Regions from separate parts of the Brevibacillus sp. SIMBA_040 genome, predicted to be linked through region 1. Evidence: riboswitches for the same ligand, from Rfam matches in the RefSeq annotation. Region 1 holds a riboswitch; the other holds the start of a gene.
What was found. Region 1 has a riboswitch for cobalamin ahead of nrdI (class Ib ribonucleoside-diphosphate reductase assembly flavoprotein NrdI). Riboswitches for the same ligand answer to the same signal wherever they lie in the genome.
Positions count from the first base shown of each region.

Region 2: another riboswitch for cobalamin. It lies ahead of SB752_RS23640 (ABC transporter substrate-binding protein); the one in region 1 lies ahead of nrdI (class Ib ribonucleoside-diphosphate reductase assembly flavoprotein NrdI).

Region 1 is NZ_JAWRXI010000025.1:32,572-40,216, reverse strand. It holds gene mnmA (tRNA 2-thiouridine(34) synthase MnmA) at 1-815, shown strand, start outside; gene SB752_RS28630 (hypothetical protein) at 836-1,165, shown strand; gene SB752_RS28625 (ACT domain-containing protein) at 1,202-1,714, shown strand; gene SB752_RS28620 (DUF2085 domain-containing protein) at 2,087-2,425, shown strand; cobalamin riboswitch at 2,487-2,687, shown strand; gene nrdI (class Ib ribonucleoside-diphosphate reductase assembly flavoprotein NrdI) at 2,840-3,199, shown strand; gene nrdE (class 1b ribonucleoside-diphosphate reductase subunit alpha) at 3,186-5,270, shown strand; gene nrdF (class 1b ribonucleoside-diphosphate reductase subunit beta) at 5,386-6,336, shown strand; gene SB752_RS28600 (SMI1/KNR4 family protein) at 6,470-7,645, shown strand, end outside.
Region 2 is NZ_JAWRXI010000016.1:67,843-75,487, reverse strand. It holds gene SB752_RS23670 (GNAT family N-acetyltransferase) at 1-231, shown strand, start outside; gene SB752_RS23665 (hypothetical protein) at 311-1,288, opposite strand; gene SB752_RS23660 (sigma-70 family RNA polymerase sigma factor) at 1,258-1,806, opposite strand; gene SB752_RS23655 (methyltransferase domain-containing protein) at 1,874-2,878, opposite strand; gene SB752_RS23650 (heme ABC transporter ATP-binding protein) at 2,875-3,684, opposite strand; gene SB752_RS23645 (FecCD family ABC transporter permease) at 3,681-4,718, opposite strand; gene SB752_RS23640 (ABC transporter substrate-binding protein) at 4,761-5,786, opposite strand; cobalamin riboswitch at 6,056-6,263, opposite strand; gene SB752_RS23635 (M24 family metallopeptidase) at 6,281-7,381, opposite strand; gene SB752_RS23630 (alpha/beta fold hydrolase) at 7,508-7,645, shown strand, end outside.

The DNA of each region.
Region 1 (7,645 bases):
ACGTCATGTGTAATCGCGAAATCAAATTCGGCGAGCTGCTGGCCAAAGTAATGGATTTGGGAGCCGATTATATTGCGACGGGTCACTACGCCCAAGTGAAGCACATCGACGGAGAGTACAAGCTAATCCGTGGTGCAGATAATAACAAAGATCAAACCTACTTTTTAAACGTGCTGGGGCAGGAGCAGCTGTCGAAAACGATGTTTCCGATCGGTCATCTGCCAAAGCCGGAAGTGCGTAAAATCGCAGAGGAAGCGGGACTTTACACTGCCAAGAAAAAGGACAGTACAGGGATTTGCTTTATTGGCGAACGAAACTTCCGTGACTTTTTGCAAAATTACCTCCCTGCAAAGCAAGGCAATATTGAAACCGTGGATGGTGCAGTTATCGGTAGTCACGATGGGTTAATGTACTACACGCTAGGACAACGCCAAGGTCTTGGTATTGGAGGCGGCCACGGAACAAGCGGGCAGCCATGGTTTGTTGTGGATAAGGACCTGGAGCGTAATGCTCTCATCGTCGGCGAAGGCTCAGATCATCCTCGACTGTATTCCACTAGCTTGCTAGCAACTGATATCTCTTGGGTGAGTGCCAAGCAGCCTGCGTCTACTTTTACTTGTACGGCGAAGTTTCGATATCGCCAGCCTGATCAGGGCGTCACGGTTCATATACTAGACGATCAGCAGGTTGAAGTCGTGTTTGATCAACCCCAAAAAGCAGTTACTCCGGGCCAAGCGGTCGTGTTTTATGACGGAGAGGTTTGTTTGGGCGGAGGAACAATTGATAAAGTACGTCTGAATGATAAAGAGAAATAGATTGACGGGGGAATTGGTTGGTGGATGCAACGAAAAAGTCGAAAATCGTTATTGCTTCATTTTTAGCAGGAGCCGTTTTATTAGCAATTGTAGCAGTTCTCGGTATGTCGTCGACAAATGAAGAGCATATGACGACAATTCAGCAAGTGATCAAGGAACAAGGTGGAGAGATCGCCGCCAAAGGCATTACCATAGTTCCGGTAGATGAAAGTCCATTCGAAAAGAGCGGGAAAGGAAATACGATTTATCGCATTTACTATACCAAGGATGGGCAAAATCTGACTGCGTGGTTCCGCTCTGAGAACCACTCCTCTATAAAAAAAGAACCGGAAGAGTGGATTCTTCCCTAACGTAAGAAAAATCGACTGGGAGAGAGAGGAATCGCCATGACCCAATTTGCTGGATTGCGTGAGCTTGCAGGGTTGATTAGACGACTGGAGCCTGATCTGTCGGGAGCATCTATCAGTATCCTGACTCATGAAAATCGAGAAGAAATCACAAAACAACTATTAGACGGACTAGGTGAGCGTGTACCGGTTCAAAACAGTGCCGGAGAATATGCCAATCATCTCGCTGTGCTTCGTGTAGGGGCGAATAAATATACGGTAGCACAGGACTGGCGTGAGGTTTATATTAGTGAAATCAACTACTGCTTCTGCCGCATCCCTCCAGGGGCGCATGGACTTTTGGTGCATCATACCGACTATCCCGGTGTTATCTACGATGTTTCGAGAAAGCTGGCTGATTTCGAGATCAATATCTCCAAGCTGAATGTATCCCGAGAGCAAAAGGGGAAGAATGCCTTGCTCATTTCTGTAACGGATGAAGAAATTACACCAAATGTTGTATCCGCTATCGAAGAACTACCCCAAATCAATAAAGTGGTTTCCCTTCAGTAATTCGTAAGGGGCCAAACGAGACACCGCCTGCAGCGTGTGGGCGGTTTTTTTGCGTTGCCCTAAGTAAATACTCGCTCAAAAGGATATGCTAACGGTTATATGTCTTGATTATGTGATAGTAAAGGCACAAGGAGTATCTGGTATGTTTTATCTACTACTTATGGCTGTTATCATTTGCGTAATTGCTGGTATTGTATTGCTCGCAAATAGAGTCTTTTTGTGGGGAACTGTGCTGATCCTGAGCGGCCTGGGCTTATTGTTGTTGATGTACAACAGGTATAAATCGAGGGTGAGAAATAGCTGCGACTGTATGCCTGACATTCCGTGCTTGGAATGTCACACGCCGGATTGCCTGGATTGCGGTGGTCATTCATGAAAGTAGACAAGAGACTAGCCTTTCTCTCGTTTATTCCCTGTCATCGCCTGCCGTCCCGTTCTATTTATTTGAACGGCAAACCTTTTCCGTTATGCGCACGGTGTATGGCCATCTTGCTTGGATACGTTTTTCTACCTGCGCTTTTTTTGGTGCCCTTGCCTTTTTATGTAGGCCTCCTAATGCAGGTGCCGATGCTAGTGGACGGCATCACGCAGTTTGGGAAGTGGCGAGAATCAACCAATCAGATTCGAATCATAACAGGGCTTTTAAGTGGGGTAGGTCAAGGTGTATTGATCGTCTCAGCCGTTAATTTTCTAGTAGAATCGCTAATGTAGCAACTCTTGCTCATTATGCTTGACTACTACGACATATTGAGGTAAAGTAAGTTTTACCAACTACATATTGATGCGGAGAGGTGTTTGCCAACTAGATTTGGCAGACTTAATAGGGAAGTCGGTTAGAATCCGACGCGGTCCCGCCACTGTAATGAGAGAGTTCTATTCGAGGAAAGGCCACTGATCAGATGGGAAAGATCGGGAAGGCGTAATAGAACGTTTGATCCCGAGCCAGGAGACCTGCCTAGCCGTTGACACGCTGTAGTACCTACGGAAGATAGGGAAGTGTTCGAGCGCTCAATTCGCATGCGAATTGATATGATCAAGTATCATTATGCGCATTCGACATTTTAATCGTCGGATGCGTTTTTCATTTGTACAGAAAGTATACATACGCAGTAAAGGATGAGGGATATGTTAATTGCTTTTGATTCAAAAACAGGGAATGTACGCAGATTTGTCCAAAAGATCGATTTGCCACATGTGGAAATTAATCCTGAGATGATATTGGATGAACCGTTCATATTGGTTACGTACACGACCGGATTTGGACAAGTACCTGAAAAAGTGACGACATTTCTAAAAACAAATCATTCCTTGCTGCGAGGCGTATCGGCAAGCGGGAACCGCAACTGGGGTCAAAGCTTTGCCAAAAGTGCAGATACGATTGCAAATCTTTACGGCGTTCCGGTAATATCTAAATTTGAATTATCGGGAACAGGCCGAGATGTGGAACATTTTACGAGTGGGGTGGCAGCAATTGCGACATATTGAATTGAACAACCAACTGATGCAGCGTGGAGAAGACGGATTTTTTCAGCTTGAAAAGGATCGTGAAGCCGTTGCAGATTTCATGAAAGAAGTTGAGGAGAAAACCTTGGCTTTTGCAAGTATTAAAGAACGGATGGACTACCTGATTGAAAATGACTACTACGAAAACGTCTACGTTACGTATACAGCTTCGCAGGTAGAGGAAGTCTTCCGTTTGGCAAAAGACGCTTCATTTCAATTTGCATCGTATATGGCCATCTCCAAGTTTTATAAAGATTATGCGTTGAAAACAAACGACAAATCCATGTATTTGGAGCAGTACTCGGATCGGGTAGCGATTGTCGCACTCTCCTTGGGCCAAGGGGACTTCGAGCTGGCCAAACGTTTGACGGTTTCCATGATGGATCAAAGACTGCAGCCAGCAACTCCGACTTTCTTGAATGCAGGAAAAAGTCGACGGGGGGAAATGGTTTCCTGTTTCTTGCTTGAAATGGATGACTCGTTGAACTCGATTAACTTTATTTTGGGAACGTGCATGCAGTTGTCCAAAATCGGCGGTGGAGTCGCTGTAAACCTGTCCAAGCTTCGCGGACGCGGCGAGCCGATCAAAGGTGTCGAGGGTGCAGCAAAAGGGGTCATGCCTGTACTCAAGCTTCTAGAGGATGCTTTCTCCTATGCGGACCAGATGGGACAACGCAAAGGATCGGGAGCGGCATACTACAACATTTTTGGCTGGGATATTAATGAATTCCTCGATTGTAAAAAAATTAATGCCGATGAAAAGTCGCGGATTAAGACCTTGTCGATTGGCCTCATCGTTCCGAACGTCTTTTACAAGCTCGCTGAGGAAAACAAGCCTTTGACTGTGTTTGCTCCATACTCGGTGTACAAGGAATACGGAGTTCATCTGGATGATCTGGATCTGGACGAGATGTACGATGAGCTGGTTGCCAACGATCGAATCAAGAAAAAAGTCGTGATGAGCGCACGGGACATGCTGACGAAAATCGCCATGATCCAGATGGAATCCGGCTATCCTTACATTATGAATAAAACAAATGCGAACCGCGATCACGCCTTGAAAGATATTGGGGCAGTGAAGATGTCCAACCTGTGCACGGAAATTTTCCAGCTGCAGGAAACCTCCTCGATCATGAATTACGGAGAAATGGACGTGATTCGTCGAGATATCAGCTGCAACCTGGCATCGCTTAATATTGCAAACGTGATGGAACGCAAAATGATTAAAGAGTCCGTCCACGAAGGCATCGAAGCCATCACAGCAGTCAGTGACATGACAAAGGTAGAAAATGCACCAGGTGTGCAAAAAGCAAATCGCGAGCTGCACTCTGTCGGGCTTGGTGCCATGAATCTGAATGGCTATCTGGCGAAGAACAAAATCGCGTACGAGAGTGAAGAAGCAAAAGATTTTGTTCGGACTTTTTTCATGATGATGAACTATTATTCACTCGAAATGAGCATGATGATTGCGAAAAAGAAAGAAACAACATTCCATGGATTTGAGCAATCGGAATACGCAAAGGGCACGTACTTTAACAAGTATGTAATCACTGATTATCAGCCACGCACGGAAAAAGCAAAGCGGCTCTTCGAAGGCATGTATATCCCGACTACCGAAGACTGGGAGAACTTGAAGCAACAGGTTCAAACTCATGGGCTGTATCACGCATATCGTCTGGCGATTGCACCAACCCAAAGCATTTCGTACATTCAAAATGCAACCTCCAGCGTCATGCCAATCGTCGAGCATATCGAAACGAGAACGTATGCGAACTCGACGACGTATTATCCAATGCCGTATTTGTCACAGGAAAACTATTTTTACTATAAATCGGCCTACTCGATCGATCAGTTTAAAGTCATTGATCTGATCGCTGAAATTCAGGAGCATGTGGACCAAGGGATTTCAACGGTACTGCATGTGAACAGTAACATCTCGACTCGCGAGCTTGCCCGCTACTACATCTACGCGGCGAAAAAAGGACTCAAGTCGCTCTACTACACACGCACGAAGCATTTGACTGTAGAAGAGTGCATAAGCTGCGCCGTTTAAAACCAATCAAACACCCTGCTGCTCTCTCGAACCTTAGGAAGAAAGAGGGCAAGTAGGGTGTGGGTGTGTAGTTTAACGAAGAAAACTGTAAGTAAAAAGAGAAGAGGAACGCCACATGAAAGCTGTCAATTGGAACAGGCCGGACGACGATTTTACAATGACATTTTGGAACCAGAGCATTATGCAGTTCTGGACCGATGACGAAATCCCGCTCTCTGACGACAAGATGTCCTGGATGGAGCTAAGCGCTGCTGAACGGGATACCTATAAAAAAGTGTTAGGTGGCCTCACCCTATTGGATACCGTACAGGGCGGAGTGGGAATGCCCAAAATCATGGAGCATGTCGATGGACTGCAGCGCAAAGCTGTCCTCGCTTTTATGGGCATGATGGAGCAAATTCACGCCAAATCGTACAGCAGCATTTTTACCACACTTGCTGCAACCGAAGAAATTGATGATATTTTCAGCTGGGTGGAAAAAAATCCCTATTTGCAAAAGAAAGCTGCACTCATCTCTACACGTTATCAAGAGATTCATTCCGAGAAGGATTTATATATGGCGATGGTGGCATCCGTGTTTTTGGAAAGCTACTTGTTTTACAGCGGCTTTTTCTATCCGCTTTTCCTGGCAGGACAAGGAAAAATGACGAGCAGTGGCGAAATCATTGACCTAATCGTGCGCGATGAAAGCATTCATGGACTTTATGTGGGTGTACTCGCTCAGGAAGTGTATCAGCGTCTGAGTGTCGCTGAGCAGTCAATGGTGAAAGAGGAGCTGTACGCACTTCTGCAAGAATTGCATCAAAACGAAGAGGCGTATACGAGATCGCTCTATACCGAAATTGGACTTGCTGACGACGTTTTGGCCTATGTCCGTTACAATGCGAACAAAGCGTTGATGAATTTGGGACTAGATCCATTTTTCCCAGACGAAGAAGTCAATCCAATCGTATTAAACGGCATCCGTACGCATACCAAGCAGCATGACTTCTTCTCGAAAAAGGGCAATGGCTATGTTCGTACACTGAATGTAGAGCCGCTTTCTGACGACGATTTTAAATTTTAGCCACCAAAATAGCTTGATAAAACAAAATAGCACTCCACCTTACACACCAAAATAGATAAGAGATTTTGTGTGTGTATTTTTTTGATCTTGTTTTGTAGGTTCTGTCACAAGAAATATGTAGCAGGAGGAGAGAATGAATATTCGTTACCTTACCGTACAATGGACTTCCATACTTGAACGTATAAAAATAACGAATGGCCAGATCATCGAGCTCACTGCAGATGACCCTACAACCATTCAAGAAATGCTTTCAGTGGAAGAAAAGCTAGGCATCCAGCTTCCACATGACTTCAAGAAGGTGCTTATGGAATGGTCCAAGCATCTCTATTTTAGGTGGTCGTTATCCGATGAGGTTGTACTGCCGCATGAGTTCAGAGAGATATTTAGCGGAGAATTAGGCTGGAATCTGGAGTGGCTGCAGTATTGGCACGAAGAATATGCAAAAGAACAATACGCTAGCAGCTTAGCGGGAAAACTCACATTTTTTCCTGTGGGTAACGGTGATTATTTAGCTCTGGATTTACAGTATGATGGTGAGCCACCTGTCGTTTATTGGGATCACGAGACAGACGAGGTTACGCTACTTGCTTCTTCCTTTTCGGAATACCTAAGCAAGATGACAGAGCTTGGCAGTATTGGTGCAGAAATGTGGCAATATGAATGCTTTTTAGGATCGGGCGGAATTGAAACAAACTCTGATGCTGCCCAGCGGTGGAAAGCGTGGTTTCAGTCTTTTCTGAGTCTACGATTCGAAGATGCCAAAGAGTCCCTCGATTCCTTATTTCAATACATTTTGTACCACGGTGAAGTAAACAGTAGAGAAGTATCAGCACTTCAATCATTTCCACGTGACGAAATTCTTACGTATGCATGGAAACGGCTCCCCACTTCTTCGCGAGAGGAATCAAAAGTGTTGTGCATGATCGTAGGAGAGGGAGTTGGAAAAGATGCCGCAGAGTGGGTTAGAAAACTTTGGGTAGAGCCAGGTACGATAAATCCTGTGGATCGGTCATATTTAACGGCAAGATGCTTACCTATCGATGAGGCCTACCAGCTCATTGTGAATTACGTAGAAGAATCAAAAGTAAAAGAGATTAATGGCTATGAAGCATTGCGTCATCTATCTGCACTCGAATCCAATCGCGTGATTACCTGGCTTGAGAAGAACTGTCGATTGCCTGCAACAGATGGATGGGCTGCATTATTCGCAATTTCAAAACCATCCTGGGATGATTTGAAGCATTGGGCTGAATTGGAGACGCGGCACCGCTTAACCATCATCCATGGATTAGAAGAAATGATACGTGAA
Region 2 (7,645 bases), on a different contig from region 1:
CTCGTTGCGCCTGATTCCACCACAGCCATACGCCTACTTTGCCAATTAACCGCAGGGCATACAGGGAAGATTCGCATCGATGTTCCGAATGGACAAGAGGCTTTCCTCCACTTTTTACAGCAGAACAGATTTACGAAAGTCTCTGAGCCTCCTGTCATGGTCGCAAATACGAATCGCTTACCCGATCGCAATAGAACCTATTTTGGCATAGCCGCCCAAATTTTTGGCTAAATCATTCGTCTTTGTGCATCAAAAAACGGACCCTCTACGAAAGGTCCGTTTTTTCATGGATCGGTTTCATCATTTGTTTCTATCTGTTGCGCAGTTTCTCCAATATTTTCGGTGGCAACAGCTTTTTCATACTGCTTTGATATTCACTTCCATCACTCGGAATCTGAAAACCCGTTACGCGATACTTGTCTCCATTGTAAGCAATCGAAAAAACCATGGGCGAGCTGATCCCAGATGAAGATGACGCTTCTCCAAGAATCTTTACCCAGGCATACACCGTTCTGCTCTCGGCATTGGGAGCGTCAACACCAAGCAATTCCACCTCGACTTTTCTGTCAGGGCCCAGCCATCCCAGTTTTTTCCCCTCTGCATTGAGAAATTCGTAGATGAGCGGCTCCACCAAGGTGCGATTGGCAGGTGAGATTCCCTCCTGTACTTGTACGAACACTTGCCCCAAATGCTTCCCCTCTGATAAAGCCTGTAGCTTCCAAATACCTGGATCAGGTAGAGCAACCAGCATTGGGAAATGTCCCTTTGCATCAAACAGTGGATCCATGACTTGAAAGGTGCCCACTGGTACTCTACTTCCTTCACTGCTATAGGCAACAATCTCTACCGTAGAAGCTGTGGTCTCATCCAACAACCAGACGATGCGCTGCGCCTGCCCTTCATAAAAGCCTTTTTCGTCGGTAATGATCCGAACAGGCTTCTCTCCCAGGTAGGTGAAGGTTTGGTTTTGATAAGTAGATTTCACTGGTGTCGATGGCTTCCAAAGCACCGGGGTTTCCAATACGCCACCTGGCAGCAAGCTAGGTGTAGAATTCATCACTGTCCCAGGCTTCGCTGCTTGGTCATTTCCCACCTCTTTGGGCAAGGCTTGCCACAAGATCAAGCAAAAGATAACGGCTACAGCAGGTACCAAAAGCGGTCTCCAGCCTGCTTTTTTCCTGATTTTTTCACGAACTCTCTCTTCCATAGCGGATGTAAACTGTACGTCCCGCAGCACCGTTCGATCCGCCCGCTCCTTTAACTGCTCGAGCCATTTGGTCTCGTCCACTCCCAGTCCCTCCCATCTCCCATTCGCTTTTTGAGCTGCTGTCGCGCCCGAGTCAGCCTCGTCCTGACCGTACCTTCTGATACAGAAAGAACCTCGGCTACTTCGGCAATCGACAAATCGGCATAATAGTGCAAAGCGATTACCCTGCGATAGGGCGGGGAAAGCTCCAGAACGTGAGCGACTAATTGATCTCGTGCGGCTTGGTCCAGCACAAGGTGCTCGGTAGACACTTCTCCGTCCTTTTTGATCCAGGCACTATACAGGAGGTTGCGAAATGCCCAGGAGCGTAAAAAACCTTTGCATTCATTTACAGCAATGCGATAAACCCACGTATGGATGCTGCTCTGTTGACGAAACCCCGGAAGATGGCGGTACACCTTCACGAATACATCCTGAGTGATGTCTTCTGCCAGATTTTTATCCTTCACCAGAAAAGTAACAAGCCGCAGCACACGCGTCCCGTATTCCCGCATGATTTGCTCGAATGCAGCATCTAGCGTAGGCTGCAATTTCTCCAAAGGAAGTGTCCTCCTTCACTTGGTTTCTTACTGGTTAGATGCGGCAGACACCATTTTGTTACAAGGCTCAGCGATTTATTTTTTTGGCAAAAATGGTCCAGCGAGTAGCTGTCCCAGCAGAGACAGTCAGTTCTGCAAAAGGATAGCCTCCATACTGCCAGCGATCCATGTCATAGCCGTCTGTCTGCAAATCCCGATCTATTTGTTGGCTGCGCGGAACATTTTCAAAGCTGTTGATGACCTGAAAGCCTTCTGATTCCAGTAGAAGCGAAAGCTCCCCCGGCACAAGCAATGCCAGCTGTCGTTCAACACGATACCGATGCTGCTCGACTTGTTCCAAAAACGTCTCATAGGTAAGTGTATAACGAAACTGCTGCTGAGACAGCGAGGTTTCTCCCTCCACCCGCTGGTAAACCATGCGATCTGGAAATACATATTTGCGCTGTAAAAACGACCATTTGTCTTTCAAAGGCGGCAAAAGCAAATCAATCGCCACAACGCCATCCTCCGTTGTGTGCTCCCTGATTCTTCCGAGCAATTGTCGTTGCTGCTCCCTACAGATGGCTTGCTGAAAGATCCCCTCCGGCAGCAAAATGTGGGAAAACGTCCGCCCTAAATCGAGCTCGTGCATATCTTGCTCAATCAGCTCCAGCAGGTCTTCTTTTTTCTTCAACATACGCCGCTTCTTTTTCTCCGCCAGCTCAAGCATTTCCGGGCTCCAATCCACTCCGCATGCAGGCAGCTCATTTCGAGCGAGCTCGATGGCAATTCGTCCTGTTCCTACCCCGAGCTCTAGCACCGAGACTGGACTTTTTTCGTTTTCCTGAAGCAGCCAGTCGCGATAAAAGGCAATTCCGGCCTTGCCCGCAAACTGATCATAGTAGGTTGCCTCCAGCCCGGCGTACTTCGTTTCAGAAAGTGGCTGATGTCGCCCCTCTCCTTCCATGCCACAGGTCGTACAAACAGACCCCGCCAAATGTGGAAAAGGCACCCCAGGAGGGACGCCATTTTTCGTATCACCCAGCCATTCATCGTAACGAAACTTACATACCGTGCAGCTATACACACTCATAATGCTTTGGACACCTCCTGCGGTGATTGCTTGATTCTAAAAGCTTCCGAAAAAAAGTACACATGCTTTTTTCCCGTAATCGGATGCGTTGTCACTTCGGTCTCCACACCGAATACATCACGGATTAATGGCGGACTCAAAATTTGTTCAGGAGTTCCACTCGCAAAGATCTCCCCTTTTTTAATCACATACAAACGATCACAGTACATCGCAGCGATATTGAGATCATGCAAAGCTGACAAGACTGTGATCCCAAGCGCCCTGACTAAATCCATTACCTGCAGCTGATAGCGAACATCCAAGTGATTAGTCGGTTCGTCCAGGACGAGAAATTTAGCCTGCTGCACGAGCGCGCGGGCAATCAATACACGCTGCTTTTCTCCCCCTGACAAGCTAAAAAAGCTGCGATTTGCATAGGCATCCATGCCAACCCGTACAAGCGCTTCCTCGCAAATGTCGTGGTCTGCTTCTGTGTCTTGCTGAAACAGCCGCTTGTGAGGTGCGCGCCCCATCAAGACAATTTCCATCACAGTAAAATCAAATTCGATCGAAGACTCCTGACGGACAACAGCCATGCGCTGGGCATTTTCCTTGGCGGACAGCTTATATACATCGTCTCCGTCCAGCGAAATCCACCCCGCATGAGGCTTCATCGTACGATAGATGCTTTTAAGCAGTGTGGATTTCCCGCTGCCATTTGGCCCGATCAGTCCAACGAACTCACCAGCTGCGACCTCAAGCCCCACGTTGGACAGGATCGTTTTCTTCTCCAGATTGACTGATAAGTTATCCGCAACCAGCTTCATCGTCCGCTACCTCCAAAGGAATATGAATTGCGCAGCATCAACCAGATAAAAAACGGTCCGCCACATAGAGCCGTAATGATCCCAATCGGCAGCTCTTCTGGAGCAAAGGCTAGCCGTGCAATGGAGTCAGCCCAAATCAGAAAGATTGCTCCAAATAGAGCACTTACAGGCAGGACACGGCGATGATCCGATCCGACGACTACTCGCACGATATGCGGCATCATCAACCCCACGAACCCGATGGCTCCACTAATCGCAACGATCACCCCAGTCAGCAAAGCTGTGATCATCAAAAGCTGCTTGCGGAATTGGACCGTATTGACACCGAGTGTTCCCGCAGACTCTTCCCCCATCAGCATCGCATTGAGCGAGCGATATTGCGCCATCAATACAAACAGGCAGATCAGCACGACTAACGTCGGAATTGTGAGGTATTCCCATTTTCCTCCCGCCAGGCTACCACTCATCCAGAACAGAACGGACCGAATACCGTGCTCATTCGGTGCGGAAAAGATGATCAGGCTGGTAACTGCTGACAGAATGGCCGAGATCGCGATCCCCGACATAAGCAAACGTACTGTCGAGTTTTGTCCACCGATCCGCGATAGGGAAAAGATCAACAGGATAGACAAAAGCGCACCTGCAAAGGCTCCAAGTGACAGGGCGAATTGCCCAAACATGCTGAAGGCTCCGAAGAGAATAACCAGTGTGGCGCCAACCGAAGCACCCGAAGAAACTCCCAGTATGTACGGGTCTGCTAGTGAGTTTCGTACAAGAGACTGAATAGCTACACCTACTACCGAAAGGCCTGCTCCTACAATTGCCCCTAGCAGTACTCTTGGAAAACGAATATCCCAGATGATCGTTTGCTCACCCTTTGACCAATCAATGGGAATCCACTGACCCACTCCCGGAACTTGCGACAAGGCAATTTTCCATACCGTCGCAGGCTTGATATCTACAGAGCCCAAGGTGACAGCGATCGTGATGGAAAGCACCAGCCCGACTAGCAGGCTGATGATAATGAGAGGCATTTTGATCCGATGCAGAGTCATTCCCTCCTCTAGTAGAACTCTTTATTTAAATTTGTCCGGGTAGAGCCCTTCTCCCAGGATTTTCAGTGCAATCGGTGCGCGAACTCCCTCTGATGCTGCGGACAGTGGCAAGACGATCAATCTTTTATTTTGAATGGCTGGAATATCTGCCAGCTCGCGCTTCGTCAGCAAAAGGTTCTTTTTCTGATCTACCGTTTTGTCCCCGTAGTCCACGACTACAATCACGTCAGGCTTGCGATTGACAACCTCTTCCCAACTAACTTCTGCCCAACCCTTTTGAATATCATCAAATACGTTTTTACCGCCTGCCATTTTAATCAGGGATGTCATGTAATTGTTCGCTGCTGTAAAGGGGTTATCTTCTCCGCTATCATATACAAAAACCTGCAACGGCTTGTCCACAGAACCGATTTTACTCACTGTTTGATCCATTTCCTGCTTCATTTTTCCAATCAATTCATTGGCTTTATCCTCAACACGGAAAATCTTACCGATGTTTTGAATATCTGCAAAGACATCTTCTACGGTTGGGCCTGGCTTATTGGATGACTCTTGCAGGTACGATTTGATTCCAGCCTTGTCCAAATCCTCCATAGAGCCTACTCCTTTATCACCAAAACCACTCTTCCAGCCAGAGTAGACAAAATCAGGGTTTGCTGCCATCAGCACTTCTTTGTTTGGATATTTATCGGCCAACACTGGTACCTTGTCGTACGCTTCCTTGAGCTCAGGCAAAATCTGATCGTCCAAATATGCTGTTCCTACCATTTTATCTGCAAGACCCAGTGCAAGCATGATTTCCGTCACGTGTTGGTTTAAGGTAACCGCACGTTTTGGCGCTTCTGGATAGGTCATTTCAATGCCGTTTGTCGTGATAGTGACAGACTTATTGCCAGCAGGCTGCTCGGTCTTCGTTTCCGTTTTAGCAGCCTGCTCTGTTCCCGTTTTCGACTCAGTCGTGCTTGGTGCAGCAGAACCGCAAGCCGAAACAATGAGTACCAGCGCCATTACTGCTGCAATCCAAAATCCTTGTAAAACTTTTTTCATGTTTGCTTAACCCCTCTTTATGGATTTGAAATGATAATTAATTTTTGCGAATCGTAATCATTACGTTTTATTTACTTTTATCACTATACGCGTGCGTTAATGCTTTTGCAATTCTTTTCTTCAACCCCCTTTTCCGCACAAAAAAGCACCCCCCTTTTTTCTCAATCGGGAGGTGCTTGACAAACGTGGACACAGCTATAGATCTGGCTTTTTGTGCCTAGTTCTAGAATTATGCCTAAATTCCACATCTGCCCCATCCTCGTGGGTCGATTGTATCTGATTTCATGGCAGGTCTCCTGGCTTACGAATCGTCGCACACTAGCCTCCTTCCCATTCCAATAAGACGAAACAGTGGGTCTTGGCTAGGTACTCCTCGTTACAGTGGCGGGACCGCGCCGGTTTTTCACCGGTCTTCCCTATTAAGCTGAGGGGACGTATTAGATACGTCCAGTCAGCACCATGAAATGCTTATGAAGTTGTTTATTTCGTGCAATTTAACCGATTACAGTCAATTTTTTCGGGAAGCTCGACAATACTTCTACCCCTGTCTCGGTTACGACCACATCATCCTCGATACGGACGCCGCCTACGCCTGGCAAATAAATTCCTGGCTCGATAGTGAAAACCATCCCTGGGCGAAGTATCTCCTCATTTTGCTCATGCACAGAAGGATACTCGTGGACATCCATGCCGAGTCCATGTCCCAGACGGTGAATAAAGTACTCCCCATAGCCTTTTGCCGCGATGACATTGCGTGCGGTTTTGTCGATATGCGCAAAGGTTACGCCCGGGCGAACTTCGGCAATCGCTGCTTCATTGGCTGCCAATACCGTTTCGTAAATTTCGTGAAGCTGTTCGCTAATTTCACCAACTGCGAATGTACGGGTAATATCAGAGACGTACCCATCAGCTTCTACCCCGATATCAAACAGGAGCAGATCCCCTGCTTGAATCTCGCGCGTTCCAGGATTTCCATGTGGCAAAGCTGATTTTTCCCCAGCCAAAACCATTGTGGAGAAGGAAGGACCCTCTGCTCCTACACGCTTCATCTGGTATTCCAGGTCAGCGACAATCTCCATTTCGGTCATGCCGATCTTCACGGTTTTCAGCGTCTCTGTCAGTGCTTTTTCAACGAGCACAACAGCGTGCTTCATCCGCTCAACCTCGTCAGCGGATTTGATCAAGCGCATTTCGCGAAGCGGTGCTTCCACGTCTACAAAGCTAGTAGCAGAGACAACTTGTCCCATCGCTTCAAATCGCTCGACTGTCATATGACTTTTTTCGATACCGAGCTTAGACAAACCGCTTGGCAGTGTTTGTTTTAATACTTCGTACGGATTTTGCGTATCTGTATGTGTGTAGATGTTTTGGACGGATGAAGCCTCCGACGCTGCCTGACGATCAAGTGCTGGTACGATCAAGGCTGGTTCGCCCTGCACAGGAAGGACCAAGCCCAAAAAGCGCTCATGTGGATCTGTAAAAAAGCCTGTCAAATAATATACATGCTTGGGAGAGGTGATGAGCACCGCGTCCAGCTCTTGCTTCGTCAAAAAATCATGCAGCTTCGAAATGCGCTCTTGAAATACCTTTGTCACCTTACTTCACCCTGCTTTCGCCTAATATTCTATTGCGAGGATAACATTTCCTCATAAAAAAAAGAAGAGTTCTCGTAAAAATTTTGCCATGTATTGGAGAACATATGAAAGAGGTGAATATGATCTGTGGAACAAGTTGTGGTACAGCTAAAAAACGGTCAGCTTGCATGTACTCTCTCAGGCAAAGGCACTCCTGTTTTATGTATTCATGCCCCCTGCATCGGCTCTATGAATTTCAGCTATCAGGATGCTCTCTCTGATACT